4 regions of the Chungangia koreensis genome follow, and region 3 is predicted to be linked to each of the others. Evidence: riboswitches for the same ligand, from Rfam matches in the RefSeq annotation. Region 3 holds a riboswitch; each other region holds the start of a gene.
What was found. Region 3 has a riboswitch for S-adenosylmethionine ahead of ACFOZY_RS10480 (O-acetylhomoserine aminocarboxypropyltransferase/cysteine synthase family protein). Riboswitches for the same ligand answer to the same signal wherever they lie in the genome.
Positions count from the first base shown of each region.

Region 1: it holds a riboswitch for S-adenosylmethionine, as region 3 does, so the genes downstream of both, ACFOZY_RS00155 (methionine ABC transporter ATP-binding protein) here and ACFOZY_RS10480 (O-acetylhomoserine aminocarboxypropyltransferase/cysteine synthase family protein) in region 3, are expected to answer to the same signal.
Region 2: it holds a riboswitch for S-adenosylmethionine, as region 3 does, so the genes downstream of both, metK (methionine adenosyltransferase) here and ACFOZY_RS10480 (O-acetylhomoserine aminocarboxypropyltransferase/cysteine synthase family protein) in region 3, are expected to answer to the same signal.
Region 4: it holds a riboswitch for S-adenosylmethionine, as region 3 does, so the genes downstream of both, ACFOZY_RS13280 (methionine ABC transporter ATP-binding protein) here and ACFOZY_RS10480 (O-acetylhomoserine aminocarboxypropyltransferase/cysteine synthase family protein) in region 3, are expected to answer to the same signal.

Region 1 is NZ_JBHSEC010000001.1:20,138-25,290, forward strand. It holds gene ACFOZY_RS00140 (hypothetical protein) at 1-274, shown strand, start outside; gene ACFOZY_RS00145 (GNAT family N-acetyltransferase) at 440-907, shown strand; gene ACFOZY_RS00150 (hypothetical protein) at 909-1,544, shown strand; SAM riboswitch class I at 1,660-1,772, shown strand; gene ACFOZY_RS00155 (methionine ABC transporter ATP-binding protein) at 1,916-2,935, shown strand; gene ACFOZY_RS00160 (methionine ABC transporter permease) at 2,932-3,603, shown strand; gene ACFOZY_RS00165 (MetQ/NlpA family ABC transporter substrate-binding protein) at 3,650-4,513, shown strand; gene ACFOZY_RS00170 (M20 family metallopeptidase) at 4,535-5,153, shown strand, end outside.
Region 2 is NZ_JBHSEC010000005.1:2,327-7,479, forward strand. It holds gene pckA (phosphoenolpyruvate carboxykinase (ATP)) at 1-1,146, opposite strand, end outside; SAM riboswitch class I at 1,338-1,460, shown strand; gene metK (methionine adenosyltransferase) at 1,711-2,907, shown strand; gene ACFOZY_RS04380 (gamma carbonic anhydrase) at 2,959-3,471, opposite strand; gene ACFOZY_RS04385 (alpha/beta hydrolase) at 3,589-4,380, shown strand; gene ACFOZY_RS04390 (DMT family transporter) at 4,474-5,153, shown strand, end outside.
Region 3 is NZ_JBHSEC010000019.1:275,666-280,818, forward strand. It holds gene metX (homoserine O-acetyltransferase MetX) at 1-147, opposite strand, end outside; gene ACFOZY_RS10480 (O-acetylhomoserine aminocarboxypropyltransferase/cysteine synthase family protein) at 166-1,455, opposite strand; SAM riboswitch class I at 1,563-1,669, opposite strand; gene ACFOZY_RS10485 (glycerol-3-phosphate acyltransferase) at 1,813-2,436, shown strand; gene ACFOZY_RS10490 (DUF2187 family protein) at 2,537-2,764, shown strand; gene pepT (peptidase T) at 2,867-4,093, shown strand; gene ACFOZY_RS10500 (DMT family transporter) at 4,109-5,074, shown strand; gene ACFOZY_RS10505 (hypothetical protein) at 5,093-5,153, opposite strand, start outside.
Region 4 is NZ_JBHSEC010000020.1:57,116-62,268, forward strand. It holds gene ACFOZY_RS13265 (dicarboxylate/amino acid:cation symporter) at 1-771, opposite strand, end outside; gene ACFOZY_RS13270 (MetQ/NlpA family ABC transporter substrate-binding protein) at 927-1,766, opposite strand; gene ACFOZY_RS13275 (methionine ABC transporter permease) at 1,828-2,496, opposite strand; gene ACFOZY_RS13280 (methionine ABC transporter ATP-binding protein) at 2,489-3,514, opposite strand; SAM riboswitch class I at 3,649-3,753, opposite strand; gene ACFOZY_RS13285 (thioredoxin family protein) at 3,819-4,121, opposite strand; gene ACFOZY_RS13290 (toprim domain-containing protein) at 4,132-4,473, opposite strand; gene gcvH (glycine cleavage system protein GcvH) at 4,652-5,032, opposite strand; gene ACFOZY_RS13300 (arsenate reductase family protein) at 5,103-5,153, opposite strand, start outside.

The sequences.
Region 1 (5,153 bases), on a different contig from region 3:
AATGAGTTTAGTCGTTGAAGATCCTAAAGAAGCATATGATGTTTTAAACCAATTAGGTGTTCCTGAACGGGATCGGAAGGAACCGAATCCCGCTGGTTTAACGTTCATGGGTCAGCGACAAGAAGGCTCGTTCTTACTGCTTACTCCACCAGGAAGAAGATGGTACTTCTCTGACAAAGTATCTGCCGTTTTCCCAATGGAAGTTACATTGAACGATGGACAGCGTGTCCAAATCGACGAAGATCATGTTTTAAGAGTTTTGAAAGGGATATGAAAGTTGTGTAGGTCCGTGTAGCACGACCAACGGACAGTGTTCATGTATACAAGTGGAATGATTGTTAGTTGAGTCGGTGAATTTCACCGGCTTTTTTTATTTTTGGCAGGAATACAAACAAAATAAGGAGAATAAGTCAAAAATCAAACCAAGCGAGGTATTGAAATGGTCAAATTGATCATCGTCACAAGAGAGAATTGGAAAGAAGCATTGAATCTAACTGTTGCAGACGAACAAAAAGGCTTTGTACCGACTGTCGCTGTATCTCTTTCTAAGGTCTACATTAAACCGGATGGGGACAATGTCGAATATATTCCGTTTGCGATTTACGACCAACATCAAATGGTTGGATTCGTCATGCATGCTTATGAGGAAAAAACGACAGACAGTTATTGGATTAACGGATTCTTCATTGATCACGAATTTCAAGGAAAGGGCTTCGGAAAAGCAGCCTTATCGGAAATGATTCAGTGGATCACAGAACGGCATCCGCGTTGCGAAGTCATCCGTTTAACAGTTGATCCGGACAATGAGTGGGCAAAAAAGCTTTACGTGAGTTCCGGTTTCCAACCGACAGACTTAAAGTTTGGAGAGGAAGTCGTCTATCAGTTACCGGTGAATGGGGGAATGTAGGATGAAAGGTTATGTAAGTGGATATAAAGAAATGATTATTCCATTCAATTATTTCACGAGAGAGGAGGCGGTTGGACTGATGGTCGTGTTGCCCGGTTCAGGCTATACAGCACAGGCGCCGTTACTTCATTACGCAAATCATTTCTCTGAACAACTACACTATGACTTATTGCAAGTGACATACAATTATAATGACGAGGCATATGACGATTTTACGAATGAAGAGCTTGGTGAAGCTATTAAAATTGATGTACAAACAGTCATTGACGCTATTTTGGGAAAGAAACACTACCCAAATTATTGCTTCATTGCGAAATCACTTGGAACAATCGCACTTAGCTCCGAATTAATGAGAGAAGAGTTCAAGAATGCCAAGGCCGTTTGGCAAACACCTCTGATTCATCGGGAGGATGTGCTCACTTCGATGAGGAACAGCACACAGAAAGGACTATCGATTATTGGGGATGCAGACCAAATTTATAGCGAAGAGCGAGTGGCCTTGGTAGAGCAGAATCCAAATATGATTAGTAAAGTGATTCCTCGTGTAGGGCATGCATTGGATGTTGAAGGAAATGCTTTAAAATCGATTGATATACTGAAAGAAGTCATGACAGAAATACAAGAATTCCTTAAATGAGAAAACCCTTTCAACTATCAGAATAGTTTTATTTTATTAAGTTAGTTGACTTTTCTGCTTTAAAGTCCTAAAGTAAGAATCAATTCTTGCAACAATCGAATAGCAATACATCACTTTCTTATCCAGAGAGATCGAGGGACAGGCCCTATGACATCTCGGCAGCTGGTTCATGACGAATGAACTCTGTGCCAATTCCTGCAAATGCTTATTGCATTTGAAAGATGAGAACGAGATGGTTTTCTTAATGGGAGCCTTCTTTTTTCTTGTGGATAAGAAAAAAGAGGGCTCTTTTTCGTTCGGTAAAAGAAAGGTAGATGACTGCACACAGCATTGTCTGCAAAGAATCAGTTACAGCTTGAGGAGGCAAAAGCATGATCGAATTTAAGCAGGCGGCCAAGACATTCCGGCTCGCCAACCGGGAGGTGCATGCAGTAAAGGAGGTATCTCTCTCCGTCGAGCAGGGAGAAATCTTCGGAATCATCGGTTTTAGTGGCGCTGGGAAAAGTACGTTGCTCCGCTTGGTCAATATGTTGGAACGGCCGACAAGCGGTACGGTTTCCGTACAGGGAGTAGACGTAGCAAGTCTTTCGCAGAAGGAGTTACGCAAACTTCGCCGCCGGATCGGGATGATCTTCCAAAACTTTAACTTATTCAACTCACGGACAGTTGCGGGAAATGTAGCGTATCCGTTGAAATTGGCAGGAGTGCCGAAGAAGGAAATCAATGAACGTGTCGCAGAATTGCTGAGATTTGTTGGTTTGTCCGATAAAGCAAACGATTATCCGGAACAGCTGTCAGGCGGTCAGAAACAGCGGGTCGGCATAGCGCGGGCACTTGCTACATCGCCGGATATTCTAATCTGTGACGAAGCCACTTCTGCTCTCGATCCGGATACAACGGCAGAAATCCTGAAACTCTTAAAAAAGGTCAATAAAGATTTAGGATTAACGATTTTATTGATTACACATGAGATGAACGTCATTCAAACGATTTGTGATCGGGTCGCTGTCATGGAGAATGGGGAAGTCATCGAGCAGGGCTCGGTATTTGACACTTTCACGGACCCGCAACATTCGACGACACAAAGGTTTATCGAATCTGTACAAAAAGATCGTCCGTCCGATCATTTGTTGAATGAATGGAGGGAACGAGGCGGTAAACGCCTATACCGTGTCATCTTCAAAGGAGAAGTGGCAGGGGATCCTGTGTTATCCCGAGTTACCCGGAAGTATGGAGTCGATGTGAATATCGTGTATGGTTCTGTACGCGAGTTACAACAGAAGCTTATAGGAAACCTGTTAGTTTCTTTTGAAGGTGATGAGACCTTAATCCAACAAGTCATCAGTGATTTAAACAACATGGTGGAGATTGAGGAGGTGTCCGTAGAATGACCAGCATGAAGGTAGATTGGGAAACATTTTGGCCGAGGATCGTTGAGGCAACAGGAGAAACGATCCTGATGGTGGCCATCACCCTAATTTTAGGTTCGATTTTTGGGATTGCCATTGGGCTAACGCTCTACGTTACTCGTAGAGGAAACCTTCTTGAGAACCGCATTATTTTTAACTTACTGAACTTCTTGATTAATCTCATACGTCCCATTCCGTTCATCATTTTCCTATTTGCGATCAGTCCATTAACCCGGATTGTTGTAGGAAGTTCGATTGGTATTGGCGGAGCGGTATTCCCCATGACGATTGTTGCAGCATTTTCAATCGCCCGTGTAGTCGAGAACAATTTAGTCAGTATCGATCCTGGTGTAGTAGAAGCTGCAAAAGCAATGGGAGCGAGTCCATACCAAATTATTTTTACAGTTTTAATCCCGGAAGCGCTTGGACCGTTAGTGTTGGGTCTAACATTCATGAGCATCAGTCTGATTGACTTCTCCGCGATGGCCGGAACTGTCGGGGCAGGCGGTCTCGGACATATAGCACAGACGTACGGTTATCAGCGTTTCGACTGGAGTGTCATGCTTGTAACGGTTGTGATCTTAATTACCCTAGTGCAAATTGCGCAATGGATCGGAAACACATTATCACGAAAAATTATGCGACGTTAAATACGATACGAACGACATAAAACATATAAAAGAGGAGATATACATCATGAAAAAAATCTGGTTATTCCTATTTGTCTTACTAGCGGCAACAGTATTAGCAGCTTGTGGCGACTCCGCTTCAAGTGAAGGTGGAGACTCAGAAACTAAAAAAGTAAAAATCGGTGTCACAGGAACTGACGGTGAAGTATGGCCGATCTTGAAAAAGAAAGCTGCAGCAGAAGGCATTGAAATTGAACTGATCGAGTTTGCTGACTACTCACTTCCTAACAAAGCATTACAAGACGGTGACATTGACTTGAACTCATTCCAACACATTGCATTCCTTAGTGCATTCACAGAAGAGACGGGCGCAGACTTGGTACCGATCGGTGCAACTCTAATTGCTCCAATGGGTATTTATTCGGAAAAAATAAAAGATGTAAACGAAATTGAAGAAGGAGCAAAGGTCGCAATTCCAGATGATCCATCCAACCAAGCACGTGCATTGCTGTTGCTTGAATCTGCTGGACTCATTACATTGGCAGACGATTTCGGATTATTCGGAGACCCATCCAAGATCGAAGAAAATCCTAAAAACTTAGACATCATCCCTATGGTTGCGCAACAAACACCGCTTGTATTGCCGGATGTAGCCATTTCTGTCATTAACAATGGTGTAGCTGGTCAAGCTGGTTTCGACCCAGCAAAAGATCCAATTTACCTAGAAGATGGTGCTGACAAAAATGCTATCCCTTATGTAAACATTTTCGCAGCACGTGGTGAAGACAAGGACAACGAAACATTCAATCGCATCGTTGAACTTTACCATTCAGAAGAAGTGGAAGAAGCAGTGAAGAAAGATACGAACGGCGGATCGTTTGTCGTTGACATCACAGAAGAAGAATTACTTGAGGTGTATGAAGGACTTTAATTCCAAAGAGGAGGAGTTATCATGAGTACAACGTTGAACGGTTTAGATTTAATCACGGAATCCATCGAGCAAAATCGGGAGAAGTACATCGAAACAAGCCAGGTAATCCATGCAAATCCCGAAATCGGGAATCAGGAGTTCTTTGCAAGTGAGAGACATATAGAAACTCTGACAGAAGCTGGATTTGATGTACAGACCGCAGTCGCTGGCCACGAAACTTCATTCTTTGCAGTGAAGGATAGTGGGGTGGAAGGTCCTACTATTGCTTTCCTTGCTGAGTACGACGCATTACCAGGATTAGGGCATGCTTGCGGACATAATATCATTGGTACAACAAGTGTTGCAGCGGGTATCGCCCTTTCCCAAGTACTTGAAGAGACAGGTGGTCGAATAGCAGTATTAGGTACTCCAGCTGAAGAAGGCGGTCCAAACGGAAGCGCGAAAGGCAGCTTCGTGAAACATGGTTTTCTGAAGGATGTTGACGTTGCACTCATGATCCATCCATCTGGTCGTACATCACTGACAAGTGAAACACTGGCTGTTGATCCACTTGACTTCCACTTCTACGGGAAGCCGGCTCACGCTTCAGGTTCCCCAGAGCAGGGAATCAATGCATTAGACGCAGTCATCCTTTTATACA
Region 2 (5,153 bases), on a different contig from region 3:
ACCACGTTCTGTTCCAGCAAGTTTAGAAGTGAAACCACTTAGGAAGTGGTACATGGCTTGTTCTTTCGTCAATTTACTGATTGGAGGCAGTACGCCGAATGCATCAGCAGTCAAGAAGATGATTGCTTTCGGATGTCCCGCTACGGACGGCTCAACGATATTGTCGATCGCCTGGATGGGATAAGCTGCACGAGTATTTTCAGTAAGGGAACCATTATCGTAATCCGGTTTGCGTGTTTGCTCATCCAATACCACGTTTTCAAGGACAGCGCCGAATTGGATCGCATTAAAAATTTGTGGCTCCTTCTCTTCGGATAGATTGATACACTTCGCGTAGCAACCACCTTCGATGTTGAAAACTCCATTGTCAGACCAACCATGCTCATCGTCACCAATCAGTTTACGGTCGGCATCTGCAGATAGTGTCGTTTTTCCTGTTCCGGAAAGACCGAAGAACAAAGCAACATCACCGTCTTCACCTACGTTAGCCGAGCAGTGCATTGGTAGAATACCTTGTTCAGGGAGCAAGTAGTTCATAATGGAGAAGATGGATTTTTTCATTTCTCCAGCATATTCAGTACCGCCAATTAGAACAATGCGTTTTTCCATTGAAACGATGATGAATGTTTCAGAATTTGTACCATCTACTGCAGGATCCGCTTTGAATGTTGGTGCAGAAACAATCGTGAATTGAGATTCATGTGTTTTTAATTCATCTTCTGTTGGACGGATGAATAATTGATGAACAAAAAGATTATGCCAAGCGAATTCATTCACGACTTGAATGGCAAGGCGTGATTCTGGATCTGCCCCTGCAAATCCTTTGAAAACGAAAAGCTCATCTCTTGTCTTTAAGTGGTTCAGTACTTTATTATATAAAGCATCGAATTTGTCTGCAGCAATCGGCTGATTAACAGAGCCCCAATCTATTTTTTCAAAGGAGGAAGGCTCTTCGACAATAAATTTGTCTTTAGGCGAACGGCCAGTGTATTTGCCGGTTTCGGCAGTCAATGCACCAGTTGAAGATAATACTGCTTCCCCGCGGGATGTTGCTTTTTCTACCAATTGGGGTACAGATAACTGGATATGCACATGTTCACTTGCCATTAATTCTTTAAGCCCATTATCAATTTTCGCTGAAATCATGGATATGTACCTTCCTTCGCTGATATTCCTAACTTAATAGGTCATTTCGTGTGAATTAGTATAACACATTTAGATAATAAACTATACTAATTGTATGCACAAGTCTTTTAATTGTTCATCAATAAATTGTAACAATTGAAATCAATTGACACGAACAGACTGTTTTCGTATGATGTAAAATTGAACGGATACTCTTATTCCGAGCAGGTGGAGGGGTCAGGCCCTATGAAACCCGGCAACCTGTTGTTATGAACAAAGTAGTAATGGCAAAGGTGCTCAACCTGAGGCAAGGAATTGACCTTGGACGATAAGAGTGAAAGGTGTTTTAAGAAGAGAATCCTTTCCTCATTTAGTGAAGGACTTCAGCGGAAGATGATCGATATGGGTCATGGCATGGAGTTCGTCTGTTGGGGAAAGTTTTTTTTTGGACGAATCGACCTGAACCTCGTGTGCAGAAGCCCGGAACGGCTATAGAAGTTCAAACCTTCGGGAAGACTTGACATGGGAAATGAGTACCGTATCAAACTTGAGAGCAATCTCGCACGATTTGAAGGAGGAATACAATTGACAAATCGCCGTCTATTTACGTCGGAATCCGTAACGGAAGGACATCCGGATAAAATTTGTGATCAGATCTCTGATGCGATTTTGGATGCCATTTTGACAGAAGACCCTAATGCACGTGTGGCATGTGAAACGACTGTTACAACAGGACTTGTTTTAGTAGCAGGGGAAATCACGACATCGACTTATGTCGATATTCCGAAAGTTGTTCGTGAAACTGTTCGTGAAATCGGCTACACACGCGCTAAATATGGTTTTGACTCAGAGACTTCGGCTGTATTGACTGCCATTGATGAGCAATCCGCTGATATCGCAATGGGCGTTGATCAGGCTTTGGAAGCACGTGAAGGGTCAATGAGTGATGCAGAACTTGAAGCAATCGGAGCAGGAGACCAAGGTCTGATGTTCGGTTTTGCTTGTAATGAAACACCAGAGCTTATGCCGCTTCCAATCAGTTTGGCGCACAAATTGGCACGCCGTTTAGCTGAAGTAAGAAAAGAGGACATTCTTCCTTACTTGCGTCCGGATGGAAAAACGCAAGTCACGGTTGAATATGATGAAAACAATAATCCGGTGCGCATCGATACGATAGTCATTTCAACTCAGCATCATCCGGAAGTGACACTTGAACAAATTCAGCGCAATCTTAAAGAGTATGTAATTCAGCCGGTAGTTCCTGCTGAATTGATCGACGAAAACACAAAGTACTTCATTAATCCGACAGGCCGTTTCGTGATCGGCGGACCTCAAGGGGATGCAGGTCTTACTGGCCGTAAAATCATCGTAGACACATATGGAGGTTATGCACGCCATGGAGGCGGTGCATTTTCCGGTAAGGATCCGACAAAGGTGGACCGATCTGCGGCATATGCTGCGCGTTATGTAGCAAAGAACATCGTTGCAGCAGGTCTTGCTGATCGTTGTGAAGTCCAATTGGCATATGCAATCGGTGTGGCCAAACCGGTATCCATTGCAATTGATACATTTGGAACTGGTAAGGCAGAAGAAAAAGATCTTGTCGAGTGGGTACGCGAGTTATTCGACCTTCGTCCTGCAGGTATTATTAAGATGCTTGATCTACGCCGTGCGATTTACAAGCAAACAGCTGCGTATGGTCACTTCGGCCGTACGGATATCGATGTTCCTTGGGAGAAAACTGATAAGGCTGCTGCATTGAAAGAAAAAGCAGGATTATAAATAAGAAGGAATCTGCAAACCTGTAAGGGTAAGCAGATTCCTTTTCATTTGTCATTTTTGATGTTGTTTATAAATTTGTGCCTTTTCAGCGTACTCGTTGTAAATGCGATTCATTTCCATTTTGTCTTCATCATTTAGTTCACGGACAACTTTTACTGGACTGCCGAAAGCCAACATACCTGGAGGAATTTTCTTTCCAGGCGGTACCAGTGTACCTGCTCCGATGAAGGCGCCTTCTCCAATTTCAGCACCGTCTAAAATGATGGACCCCATTCCGACTAATGCCCCTTTTCGCACAATACAACTATGTAGCGTCACTTGATGGCCAATCGTTACATTGTCCTCTAAAATAAGTGGGTTTCCAGGACTTTGATGAAGACAGCATAAATCTTGGATGTTCACTTTTTTGCCAATAATCGTTGGTGCAACATCACCCCGGATGACGGAATTGAACCATACCGATGATTCAGGCCCAATCGTTACATCGCCCGAAATAGTCGTATAATCCGCAATATAAACGGATGGGTCAATTTGTGGGGTTTTTTCCTTATAAGGATAAATCATCTTTGTCACCTCTTTCCTTTATTATTGTATAATAATAGTAGCAAATTAGGCACCAACAGAGAAACGTTTCAATAGAAAAGAGTCAGGGAACGTACTAGTACAATAGGAGGGAATAGCATGTGGAAATGGGAAGCTGAAGGGCAGCCGAAAGCTGTGGTTGCTATCGTACATAGTGCTTATGAACATCATCGGCGCTATGCCTGGCTGATTGAGCGGTTTCGTACTGCTGGGTTCCATGTGGTGATGGGAGATCTCCCTGGACACGGGGATGCAAGTCTTTCACATGCTGCCCATGATTCAAGTTTTGAAGAATATGAAAAGTTTGTTCATGAATTGGTGAAGGTTGGCCTTTCTCATAATTTACCTCTTTTTGTCATCGGACACGGAATGGGCGCAACTTTAATGATGAATAAATTGCATAGTAAGGAACTCAGTATCGCTGGAGTGGTATTAAGCTCTCCTTGGCTTCACTTAGTCCAGACTCCCCCAAAGACATTAACGGGAATCGGTAAGATTGCGACGAATATGAAAATCAAACATGATCTGCCTATAAAGCAAATGACCCGTAATTTTGATGTATACAAACTTGAAAAGGATGATCCCCTTTATAATCCTGTGATTACGTCGAGTTGGTATAGTGAACTTCAAGGATTAATGAGAACCACTTTCCAGACAAAAGGACAAGAGATTAGTATGCCGGTACTTATGCATACAGCTGAACGGGACAAGATTACAGATCCGAGATATGCATTACGGTGGATGCAAAGCCAGCAGATGAGAGAGTTCCAATATAGAGAGTGGAAAAATTGCTACCATGATCTTTTTCAAGAGCCGGAGCGGGAATATATCTTCCTTTATACGGAAGCATTTATGAATAATACATTACGATCATTAGGTTATATCGTCTAAAAAGGATTCCGCATAGGAATCCTTTTTGCTTTCCTCTACTTTCTGAAAAAATATACGATATACTAATAGTAAAAAATGAGTTGGGGAAAGAAAATGAAAAGATACTTAGGAGAAATCGGGCTGATTGTTACAGCCGTTATTTGGGGGAGTGGTTTTGTTGCCAGTGCAGTGTCACTTGGATATTATTCTCCCTATCAGATCTTAGCTGGCAGATTCATGATCGGTGCCATTTTGTTGATGCTGGTCTTTCATAAAAGCTTGCTAAAGCTTAATAAAAATACCATATGGAGAGGCGCTGTTTTGGGGGTATTCCTTTACATGGCTTTTGCTCTTCAAACTGTCGGACTTCAATATACGACTCCTTCCAAAAATGCTTTTTTGACTGCTATTAATGTTGTGATTGTACCATTTATAGCATTCTTTCTATATAAAAGGAAAATTAACTTGTTTGATATGACAGGAGCTGTGTTGGCAATAATCGGTGTCGCCGCTATGTCCCTCCAATGGTCTGCGGAAATCAACATAGGAGACTTGCTGACACTATGTTGTGCGATCGGTTTCGCTTTCCATATTTTTTATACTGCAAAGTTTGTTGGTGAAGCGGATGCCATTCTTTTGACAATCATCCAAATGGTCACCGCAGGATTCATCGGCGCGACAGTTGTCCTGTTTAGGGGAGAAATGGCCTTCTCTACAGCTGGTGAAGGAGTATTTAACCTTCTCTACCTTGCAGTGTTTTCAACAACTATTGCCTATTTACTACAAACAGTGGG
Region 3 (5,153 bases):
TGTAAGATGATTGCCAGTCAACGCATGACAGGCGAGGATGACCGGGGCATCTGCCGGTCCAGAGATTTCATAGGCGAGCTCCACATCCAAAAGAAGTGCTCCCGACTCTAAGACCAAATTCCCAATTCCAACAACACCAATTGTCATCCTGCGCCCTCCTCTTTGTTAAATAGATACGGGTACTGCTTCTTCGATTGCCTGACCGAGGTCTTGCACGATATCCTCTAACGCTTCTGTTCCTACAGAAAGACGGATTAATTCTTCTGACACACCAGACTTTTTCAAGTCATCCGTGTTCAACTGCTGGTGAGTAGTCGATGCAGGGTGGATAATTAGAGATTTTGAATCACCTACATTGGCGACATGCGACCAGATTTTCACGTGATCAATCACTTTACGCCCTGCATCTCTTCCTCCTTTGACTCCAAAGTTCAAGACCGATCCGAAACCGTTCTTCAAGTATTTTGTTGCCGCTTCATATGATGGGTGGCCTTCTAACCCTATATAATTCACCCATTCCACAGAAGAATTATTCGATAAGTATTCAGCTACAGCAAGCGCATTCTGGTTTTGTTTCTCCACGCGGAGGTGAAGAGTCTCCAGCCCTTGTAGGAAAGCAAATGCATGATCCGGACTCAAGCAAGGTCCGAAATCTCGAAGCAATTGTACACGCAGCTTAGTAGCGAATGCTGCATTCGGAACATCTACGCCATAGCGAATTCCATGATACGAAGCATCAGGTTCCGTAAAGTATGGGAATTTCGGAGAATTCCAATCGAAGTTACCGCCATCTACTACAATTCCTCCAATGGCTATTCCATGACCACCAATCCATTTTGTTGCAGAATGCACAACGATATTGGCACCGAACTCGATCGGATTGCAACCGTATGGACTTGGGAATGTATTGTCAATGATTAGCGGAACTCCGTTTTCTTTTGCAATCGCCGCAACAGCTTCAATATCTAAAACTAGTAAACTCGGATTTCCGATGGATTCAGCAAAAATCGCTTTCGTTTTTTCCGTAATGGCTGCTCGGAAGTTTTCCGGATCTGCAGCATCGACGAACTTTACTTTAATGCCATAGCGAGGAAGCGTGACCGCAAACAAATTGAAGGTCCCCCCGTACAGATTGCTTGCAGCTACAATCTCATCACCAGAACTTGCGATATTCAAAATAGCAAACGAGATGGCAGCCATCCCTGAAGATAGAGCAACCGCAGCAGTTCCCTTCTCGAGCAGTGCAATACGCTGCTCAAATACATCGACAGTCGGGTTCATAATCCGGGAGTAAATATTGCCACTTTCCTCTAAGGCAAATAATTTCTGAGCATGTTCTGTATCACGGAACACATAAGAAGTTGTACGGTAAAGCGGGACAGCTCTGGCTCCTGTTACAGGATCCGGCTGTTGTCCTCCATGAAGTAGCAGGGTTTCGGGTTGAAAATTAGTCATTGGTATTCCTCCTTTATGATGTGGGGTCGATGGAATGCGGAGGAGAGGATTTTCAGGAAATAAAAAACCCTCTTCCTAAGAAGAGGGTATGCATACGCGTATTCCTCCCCTTATCTTTCAGACCTTCCAGTCTGTAGGATTTAGCACCATAGCAATTGGATTGCCGGTTGCCGGGCATCGTCGGGCCTATTCCCTCCGCCGCTCTCGATAAGAGTGTATTCGATTCAATTTTTCCATCTGATGAAGAGTATGCAGCGAATTGATGAAAAAGTCAAACAAAAAAGATTATTTTATTTATGAATCTTTTTTAAAGGCTATCCGTTAAATAGTACAAATGAACTTTAGGGAAGTGGAAAGATGTTGGCTATATGGATCGTCGCCGTTCTGCTGACAGGCTATGTCATCGGATGTGCACATGGCTCAGTATTGGCACAAAGATTGTCTGGCGTTGACTTAAAAGAAACTGGGGTGAAAAACGCAGGCGCCTCAAATGCCACCATCGTATTAGGGAAAAAATATGGTGCCCTCGTGGCATTGGTCGATATAGGAAAAGGGGCATTAACAATAATCGTTCTACGAATGCTGTTAGGGAATGCTTTTTCCGAGGAAGTGGTCTGGACGTTGCTGTTCTTGGCGGGAGCCGCAGTTGTGATTGGTCATAACTTCCCATTCTACATGAAATTCAATGGAGGAAAAGGAACTGCTACAGTCATTGGAGTGTTACTAGCACTCGACTGGCGGATTGGCCTTGCCGGTCTGGCTCTTTTCATCGCAGCCTCTCTTCTATCAAATTACATCGTCGTCGGCGTTCTCATGTTATATGTTACCTTATTAGTTGTCGCTGTGTGGATGGCTGAAGGTGCTTGGCCGATTGTTACCGCTGCAGGTTTGTTCCTACTTGCACTTTGGAAGCATATCGAAAACTTCCAGCGTATAAAAGAGGGGACGGAAAAAAAGGTGCGAACTGTCATTAAACGGTGAAAAAAAAAGCAACTTACAGGAACCTCGTTTCAGTATGCTATAATAATAGTGTACGAAAATAAGTTTTATCCATTGGATAAAATGAAATGAGGGAATCGTGTTGACATTTGCAAGACAAGAGAAAGAATTAAGTCCTTTCGTGGCTGCGCGCTATGTCGGCGAGGAAATTGAATTTTCGCGTAATGGATTCGATGTAAAAGGCCGGATCCATAAAATCTTGGAACACTCAGTCATCGTAGAAATGTCAGATGAAGACGCTCTTAGCATTGGGGCAAAATCGAATTTGACAGTGGTATCTCATAAGAAGTATTCGGTTAAGTCATCATAATATGCAAAGCAATCGCATCTGCGATTGCTTTTTTATTATTCTGAATTCCTCTAAAGAGTTGAAAGTGCTAAAATGAAACCATTGAATAAGGAGGAGATAGAGATGAAAGAAATATTGATTGAACGGCTTGTCCGTTATGCCAAAATAGATACACAATCGGATGCGGAAAGTACGACTTGCCCTTCCACGCCGGGACAGTGGGATCTACTCCATTTATTAGAAAAAGAGCTCAGCGAAATCGGCTTAGAAGAAATCACTCTGGACGAAAACGGCTATTTATTTGCCACGTTGCCTGCTAATACCGATAAGGATGTTCCCGTAATCGGATTCCTTGCGCACGTGGATACAGCCACAGATTACTCTGGTAAAAATGTAAACCCTCAACGTGTAGACAACTACAAAGGTGGAGACATTCAATTAAACGCTAATACCGTACTCTCCCCTTCTGAATTTCCAGAGCTTCAAAACTATATCGGACACACCCTGCTAACAACCGATGGAACGACACTATTAGGTGCAGATGATAAAGCAGGTATTGCGGAAATCATGACAGCGATGGAATATCTGGTGAACCATCCGGAAATAAAACACGGAAAAATCCGTGTCGGCTTTAACCCAGATGAAGAAATTGGACGCGGCCCTCATAAATTCGACGTTCCGGTATTCGGTGCAAAATACGCGTATACAATGGACGGCGGTCCACTTGGGGAACTACAATACGAAAGCTTCAATGCAGCCGGCGTAAAATTGACGACACACGGGAAAAGTGTCCATCCTGGCTCCGCAAAGAATAAGATGGTCAATGCCATCACGATCGCCACTAAGTTCCAGTCATATATGCCGGAGGACGAGGTTCCTGAAAAAACAGACGGTTATGAAGGGTTCATACACCTCATGAACTTCAATGGCAATGTAGAAAAAGCTACCCTTGCTTACATTATCCGCGACCATGATCGTGAAAAATTCGAAGCGAAGAAACAATTGATGAAAGATGCCGCATCTAAACTTCAAGCGGAATACGGTGAAAAAGCCCTCAAGTTGGAAATCAACGACCAATATTACAATATGGGCGAAAAAATCCTGCCAGTTAAAGAGATTGTCGATATCGCTTATGAAGCTATGAAAGAATTGGATATCGAACCTGTCGTCGTTCCTGTTCGTGGCGGAACTGATGGTTCTCAGTTATCATTCATGGGAATGCCGACACCTAATATTTTTGGCGGTGGGGAAAACTTCCACGGCAAATATGAGTACGTATCTGCTGACAATATGGTGAAAGCAACTGAAGTGATCATTAAAGTAGCAGAGTTGTTCGAACAGCGCGGATAATACAGGGGTGGTCTTATGAGGGAAATATCACTGGGGCTTTTAGCGTCATTATTCTTTGCGGTCACTTTTGTATTGAACCGTTCCATGGAACTGTCAGGCGGAAGCTGGCTTTGGAGTTCGTCTCTCCGATTTCTATTCATGCTGCCCTTCCTCCTACTGATTGTCACTATCAGGAATGGAACCGGTCCGGTATTTCGAGAGATTAAGGAAAAGCCTCTTCCTTGGTTAAGTTGGAGCATCGTAGCATTCGTTCTTTTTTACGCTCCATTGACCTTTGCTTCTGGCTATAGTCCCGGTTGGTTAGTAGCGGGAACTTGGCAGCTGACGATCATTGCGGGGGTATTGCTCGCTCCGTTCTTCTTCGTGAAAAGGCAGACGATGTATGATGAACAACTAATCAGACAGCAAATTCCGGTGAAATCCCTTTTGACCTCGTTGATCATTTTAGTTGGAGTTGTTTTGATTCAGCTGCCGAATGCCCAGTCAACTGATGTACGGTCTTTTTGGCTTGGTGTATTGCCAGTAGTGGTTGCAGCATTCGCTTATCCACTTGGCAATCGAAAAATGATGGAAATTTGCGGAGGGAGACTGGATCCATTTCAGCGTGTGCTTGGCATGACACTTATGACAATTCCAATTTGGCTGATTTTTGCCTGTTATGCCTTGGTGACAGTGGGGGTTCCTTCTTCAGGACAAGTAATCCAGTCCCTTATTGTCGCTATCAGTTCCGGCGTAATTGCGACAACTCTATTCTTCATGGCGACTGACCGTGTAAAAGATTATCAAGGAAAACTGGCAGCGGTCGAAGCGACCCAGTCAACTGAACTTCTTTTTGCCATTATGGGTGAGATGATTCTTCTATCCCTCCCTTTGCCTGGACCTATAGCGTTAGTAGGAATTGTGGCGATTGTAATCGGTATGTCCATTCATAGTATGATCACCGCTAAAGAAGAACGCAAAAAAACGCCCGTTGCCGCATAGGCACGGGCATTTTTTATGTTAAGGAATATACAATTCCCGAACTTGGATGACGTGCCCATTTGAAATGTAAAACTCGAAA
Region 4 (5,153 bases), on a different contig from region 3:
TGTGACGGGAATTGTTGCTGCAGATGATTGTGTACCAAGAGCCGTGAAATAAGCAGGCAACATTTTCTTGATCAGTGAAAATGGATTTTGACCTACTGCAGCACCTGCTCCGGAATACTGAATCATCAGCATAATCCAATGGAGAATAATGATCATCACAAATACGATGGCAAAGATTGATAGAATTTTTCCAACTTGTCCACCGAATGTCATGTTCATGAAGATTCCGAAGATATGAACTGGCAATAATGGAATGATCACTGCTGTTATTAATTTTTCGATAATGACATTGAATTCATCAAAGATTTTTCCAAGTGTTTTACTGCCGGTAGCAGCAATCCCTATTCCCATTAAAAATGCAAAAATTAAAGCTGTTAAAACTCCCATCATTGGCACGATTTCAATATTAATGAAGGAAGATGCTAAGAACTCTTCAGGATTTTCAAATGCCTCCCCTGAGTGATTAGGAATTATTGAAGGCAATAGATTGCTTGCTACGAAAAATGTCAAAACCCCTGCTAAAATTGTTGAAGTGTATGCGACAACAGTAGCTATACCTAAGAGCTTGCCAGAACCTTTTCCAAGTTTCGCAATCCCAGGTGCTATGAAAGCAATAATAATCAATGGAACCGCAAAGTTCAGGAACCCGCCAAAAATATTATTAAATGTAGCGAATACTCGTACAAACCATTCAGGTACAAATGACCCAAGTGCAACACCCAAAGCTATTGCAATGACAATGCGCCAAATCAGATTAATTTTAATCTTCATTTCATGTCCTCCCCATATGTACATTTGTCTTTTCTAAATAATAAACCCACTTTAACACATTGAATTATAAAAGTGAATGGTTTACCTAAAAGTCGAAATAGTCAGTATCTTAGGATAACAAAAAAACACCGGTTGCCCGGTGCCTCGTTTCCCTACTATTCAACTGGTACGACAGAGCCGCCCCACTCTTCAACGATGAAATCTTGGATTTCTTTTGAATGTAACACTTCTACCAACGCTTTAATTTCTTCTTTGTTTTCATCTCCAGCACGTACTGCAATAACATTTACATAAGGAGATTCAGATCCTTCGATTGCAATAGAATCTTCAATCGGGTTTAAACCATTGTCGATGGCAAAGTTTGAATTGATGACGACAATGTCCCCTTCTTCATTTTCATACATTTGAGGTAAAAGTGCTGGGTCGTAATCTGCATCAAACTGAAGGTTCTTTGGATTGTCTAAAATGTTTTTAACTTCAGCTGCAGTTTTGTCGATGCCTTCCTCAAGCTTGATCAGCCCTTGAGCTTCCAATAGAGAAAGTACACGGCCATGGTCAGCAACAGAGTTACTCATCAAAACAGTTGCCCCGTCCGGAAGTTCATCAAGAGATTTATATTTCTTCGAATAGATTCCGATTGGTTCGATATGGATGCCACCAGCATTGACAAAGTCATAGCCGTGGTCTTTGATTTGCAATTCAAGGTACGGAATGTGTTGGAAGTAGTTAGCGTCCAAATCACCAGAATCCAAGTCTTGGTTTGGCATAACGTACTCTGTATATTCCTCGATTACAAGCTCGATGCCTTTTTCTTCAAGAAGCGGCTTCGCTTGCTCTAAAATGACAGCATGTGGAGTATTGGAAGCACCAACTTTCAATTCTTTCAGTTCGCTGCCATTGCCGGATCCGTTCGAAGATCCTTCATCACTTGTTCCGCAAGCTGCTAATGCTAAAGCACTGACGGATAATACAATTCCTGCTACAAACTTCTTCATCGTTGTAAACTCTCCTTTTGTCTTCAAAATGTCTATGTGGACGGGTTCCCCCGTTGTCACCTTATCGTTTGTCAATCCTGGATGTAATGGAATCCCCGATCCACTGGATGAGGAACACCATGATTAAGATTAAAACTGTACCTACAAATGTAACGTCTTCCCTGCTTCGCTGGAAACCGTCCATATAAACAAGGTTTCCAAGTCCGCCGGCACCAATGATTCCAGCCATCGCGGTATAGCCAATCAGAGCAATGGCAGTGACGGTAATACCGGAAAGTAAAGCTGGTAATGACTCGGGGAAGAGTACTTTGAATATGATTGTCGAAGTCTTGGCACCCATTGATCTCGCTGCCTCAATTACCCCTTTATCAATCTCACGAAGTGCAATCAATACCATCCTTGCATAGAACGGTGCCGCTCCGATTATCAGAGCCGGCAAAGCTGCATTCGGTCCGCGGATGGAGCCGAGCAAGAATTTCGTCAACGGTATTAATAGGATGATTAAAATAATGAATGGAATCGATCTGAATATATTCACGAATGCACCTGTTAATATATTTGAAAACCGATTCGCCCATAATTGATGAGGACTTGTCAAAAAGAGCAAAATCCCTAAAGCAAGACCGATTACAAAAGTCAGTGCAGTTGCGATCGCTGTCATATACAGTGTCTCGAGAGTTGCTTCCCACATCAGTTCCCAGTCGACATTCGGAAATAACTGACTAAGCATGTGTTAACACCTCCGTTTTGACTCCTTCATCATGAAGGAACTGGATAGCCTGATTGATCAATTCGGGTTTCCCGTCAATGTGAAGGATCAGGGTTCCGTAAGCTCCACCCTTCGTATGAGAAACATTGCCGTGAGCAATATTCACTTCCACATCGAAATTTCTGATCAATCTCGAAAGGATTGGCTGTTCAGTTCGATCACCTACGAATATAAGCTTGATGAGCTTACCGGTGTTAAATTGACTCAATAATTTCGAAACCGTTTCTATAGAATCCCCCGACTCGGTAATTTGAGCTACAAATCGCTTCGTGATCTGTTGTTTCGGAGATTGGAATACCTCCAACACATTTCCTAACTCCACTACTTTTCCTGCTTCCATTACAGCAACACGATGACAGATTTTACGGATGACGTGCATTTCATGAGTAATGAGGACAATCGTCAATCCCAATCGCTCATTAATATCCACCAGCAACTCCAAAATGGAATCCGTCGTTTCCGGATCCAGAGCCGATGTCGCTTCATCACAGAGAAGGACTTCCGGTTCATTGGCGAGGGCACGTGCAATTCCGACGCGCTGCTTTTGTCCACCTGATAGTTGTGACGGAAAAGCATTTTCTCTCCCAGTGAGACCGACCAATTCGATTAGTTCTAGAACACGTTTTTTTCGTTGTTCTTTAGCAACCCCTGCTATTTCAAGAGGGAATTCGATATTTTCGGCAACCGTTCTGGACCAAAGCAAGTTGAAATGCTGGAAGATCATGCTGACTTTCTGTCGGGCGTTCCGCAGCTTCTGACCACTAATGGATGAAATTTCTTGTCCGTTCACAGTAACCGTTCCGGCAGTAGGCTTTTCCAATCCGTTCAACAACCGGATCAATGTACTTTTTCCGGCACCACTATAGCCGATCACACCAAATATTTCACCTTGACGTACCGAAAGGTTCACACTGTCCACGGCAGTCAACGTTCCTTTATCCGTTTGGAAAGTTTTCGTAATGTTAGTTAACTCAATCAAATCCTTCTCACCTCCGAACCAAATTTCCTGTATGTCTCAATAATTGGCGTTCTATCTATATTCTTACCCCAAAATAAAAACCTTTCCGCAAGAAGAGCAGAAAGGTTACGCATACGTAAAAACGATCGTCCATTCTCTCATCTACCAAAGCCTTCGCTTTGTGTGAATTGGCACCATTTCATTTTCATGACGGTTGCCGGGTTTCATCGGGCACATCCCTCCACCTCTCGCAATAAGAGCAAACATATTCAATTATGAAACACATTAATGGTTACTTTAACACGGCAAAGTATCTTCGTCAAGGTCATTTCTTCAATTTTTCATATAGATGTGGAACAGACTGAAAAGCGTAAATTTTTTCTTTCAATTCACCGTTCTCGGTAATTACGAGGCACGGAACGCTTTCGATTTCATAATCGATCGCCAAGTCTTCCAAATAATTGAGATTGGCCTTGCCGATCGGCACATCCTTAACCAATTCCGCGACAACGTCCATCATTTTTCCAGCGACTTGGCACGTGCCGCATAAAGGCGTATATAAGTAAAACGCTGTAACATTCGATTGTTCTTTTTGCTGTTCAAAGTCCGCACGCGTCCATTCTAACATCGAATCACCCTTACACAAAAAATTCGCTGCGTATATCAATATTTGCAGCCATTAGTAGGTTTGCTAAAACTTTAATAGGGGTGGTAGCCACCTCACGATAAACTGGTTCTGTATATAAATGCATCGCCTCTGGGTATTCTCGTTTAAACAATGCTCTCAATTTCTCGCCCGATTTATCAGCATCGACAAAGACAAAAAGTTCCGATCCATCATATGGTGCCATCAGTTCTTCCAGCCTCGTCGGGCTAACTGTCCCATTCGTACACAAAATGACGACAGGTTCTGCTATGAGCGGCTCAATCCTTTTCTTATCAGAAAGACCTTCTACAATGATCACTTTTTCACCAAACATCGCAAGCACCCCTAATCACCGTTTTCCGGCAGATACCATTGGGTAAATTGACTCTCCGGATCATCTATACGAACATTTTACCCTAAATGAACCGTTATCCACCTTTCCACACGGTTTCATTCACTTTTTATAGTTAATGAAAAAAACGCCGGCAGAATGTCGGCGTTTTCATGTATGCTCAGGCATTGATCAATTCTTCATATTCTTCAGCAGATAATAGAGCATCCAACTCCGCCAAATCGGCAGGCTCAACCACTATCATCCACGCGTCACCGTAGGAATCTTCGTTAACCAATTCCGGGCTGTCTTCTAAACGTCCATTCACTTCCACTACTTTACCGCTGATTGGCGCATAAAGTTCTGAAACCGTCTTAACAGATTCCACACTTCCGAAAGCATCGTCAACTTTAATGTCGTCGCCGACTTGCGGCAGCTCAACAAATACGATATCACCTAGTTCGGATTGTGCAAATTCTGTAATGCCGATACGTACTTTGCCGTCTTCAAGTTTTACCCATTCGTGTTCTTTTGAATATTTAAGTTCTTTTGGCAAGCTCATTTGGACCCCTCCAGCATTTAAATACATTCAGCATAAGTGTTACATAATTTCACTTGAAATACAAGATGATTTAACGACTCCACGCCTCTTCAAATTCATTTTCTTTAAAGCCGACAGTGAC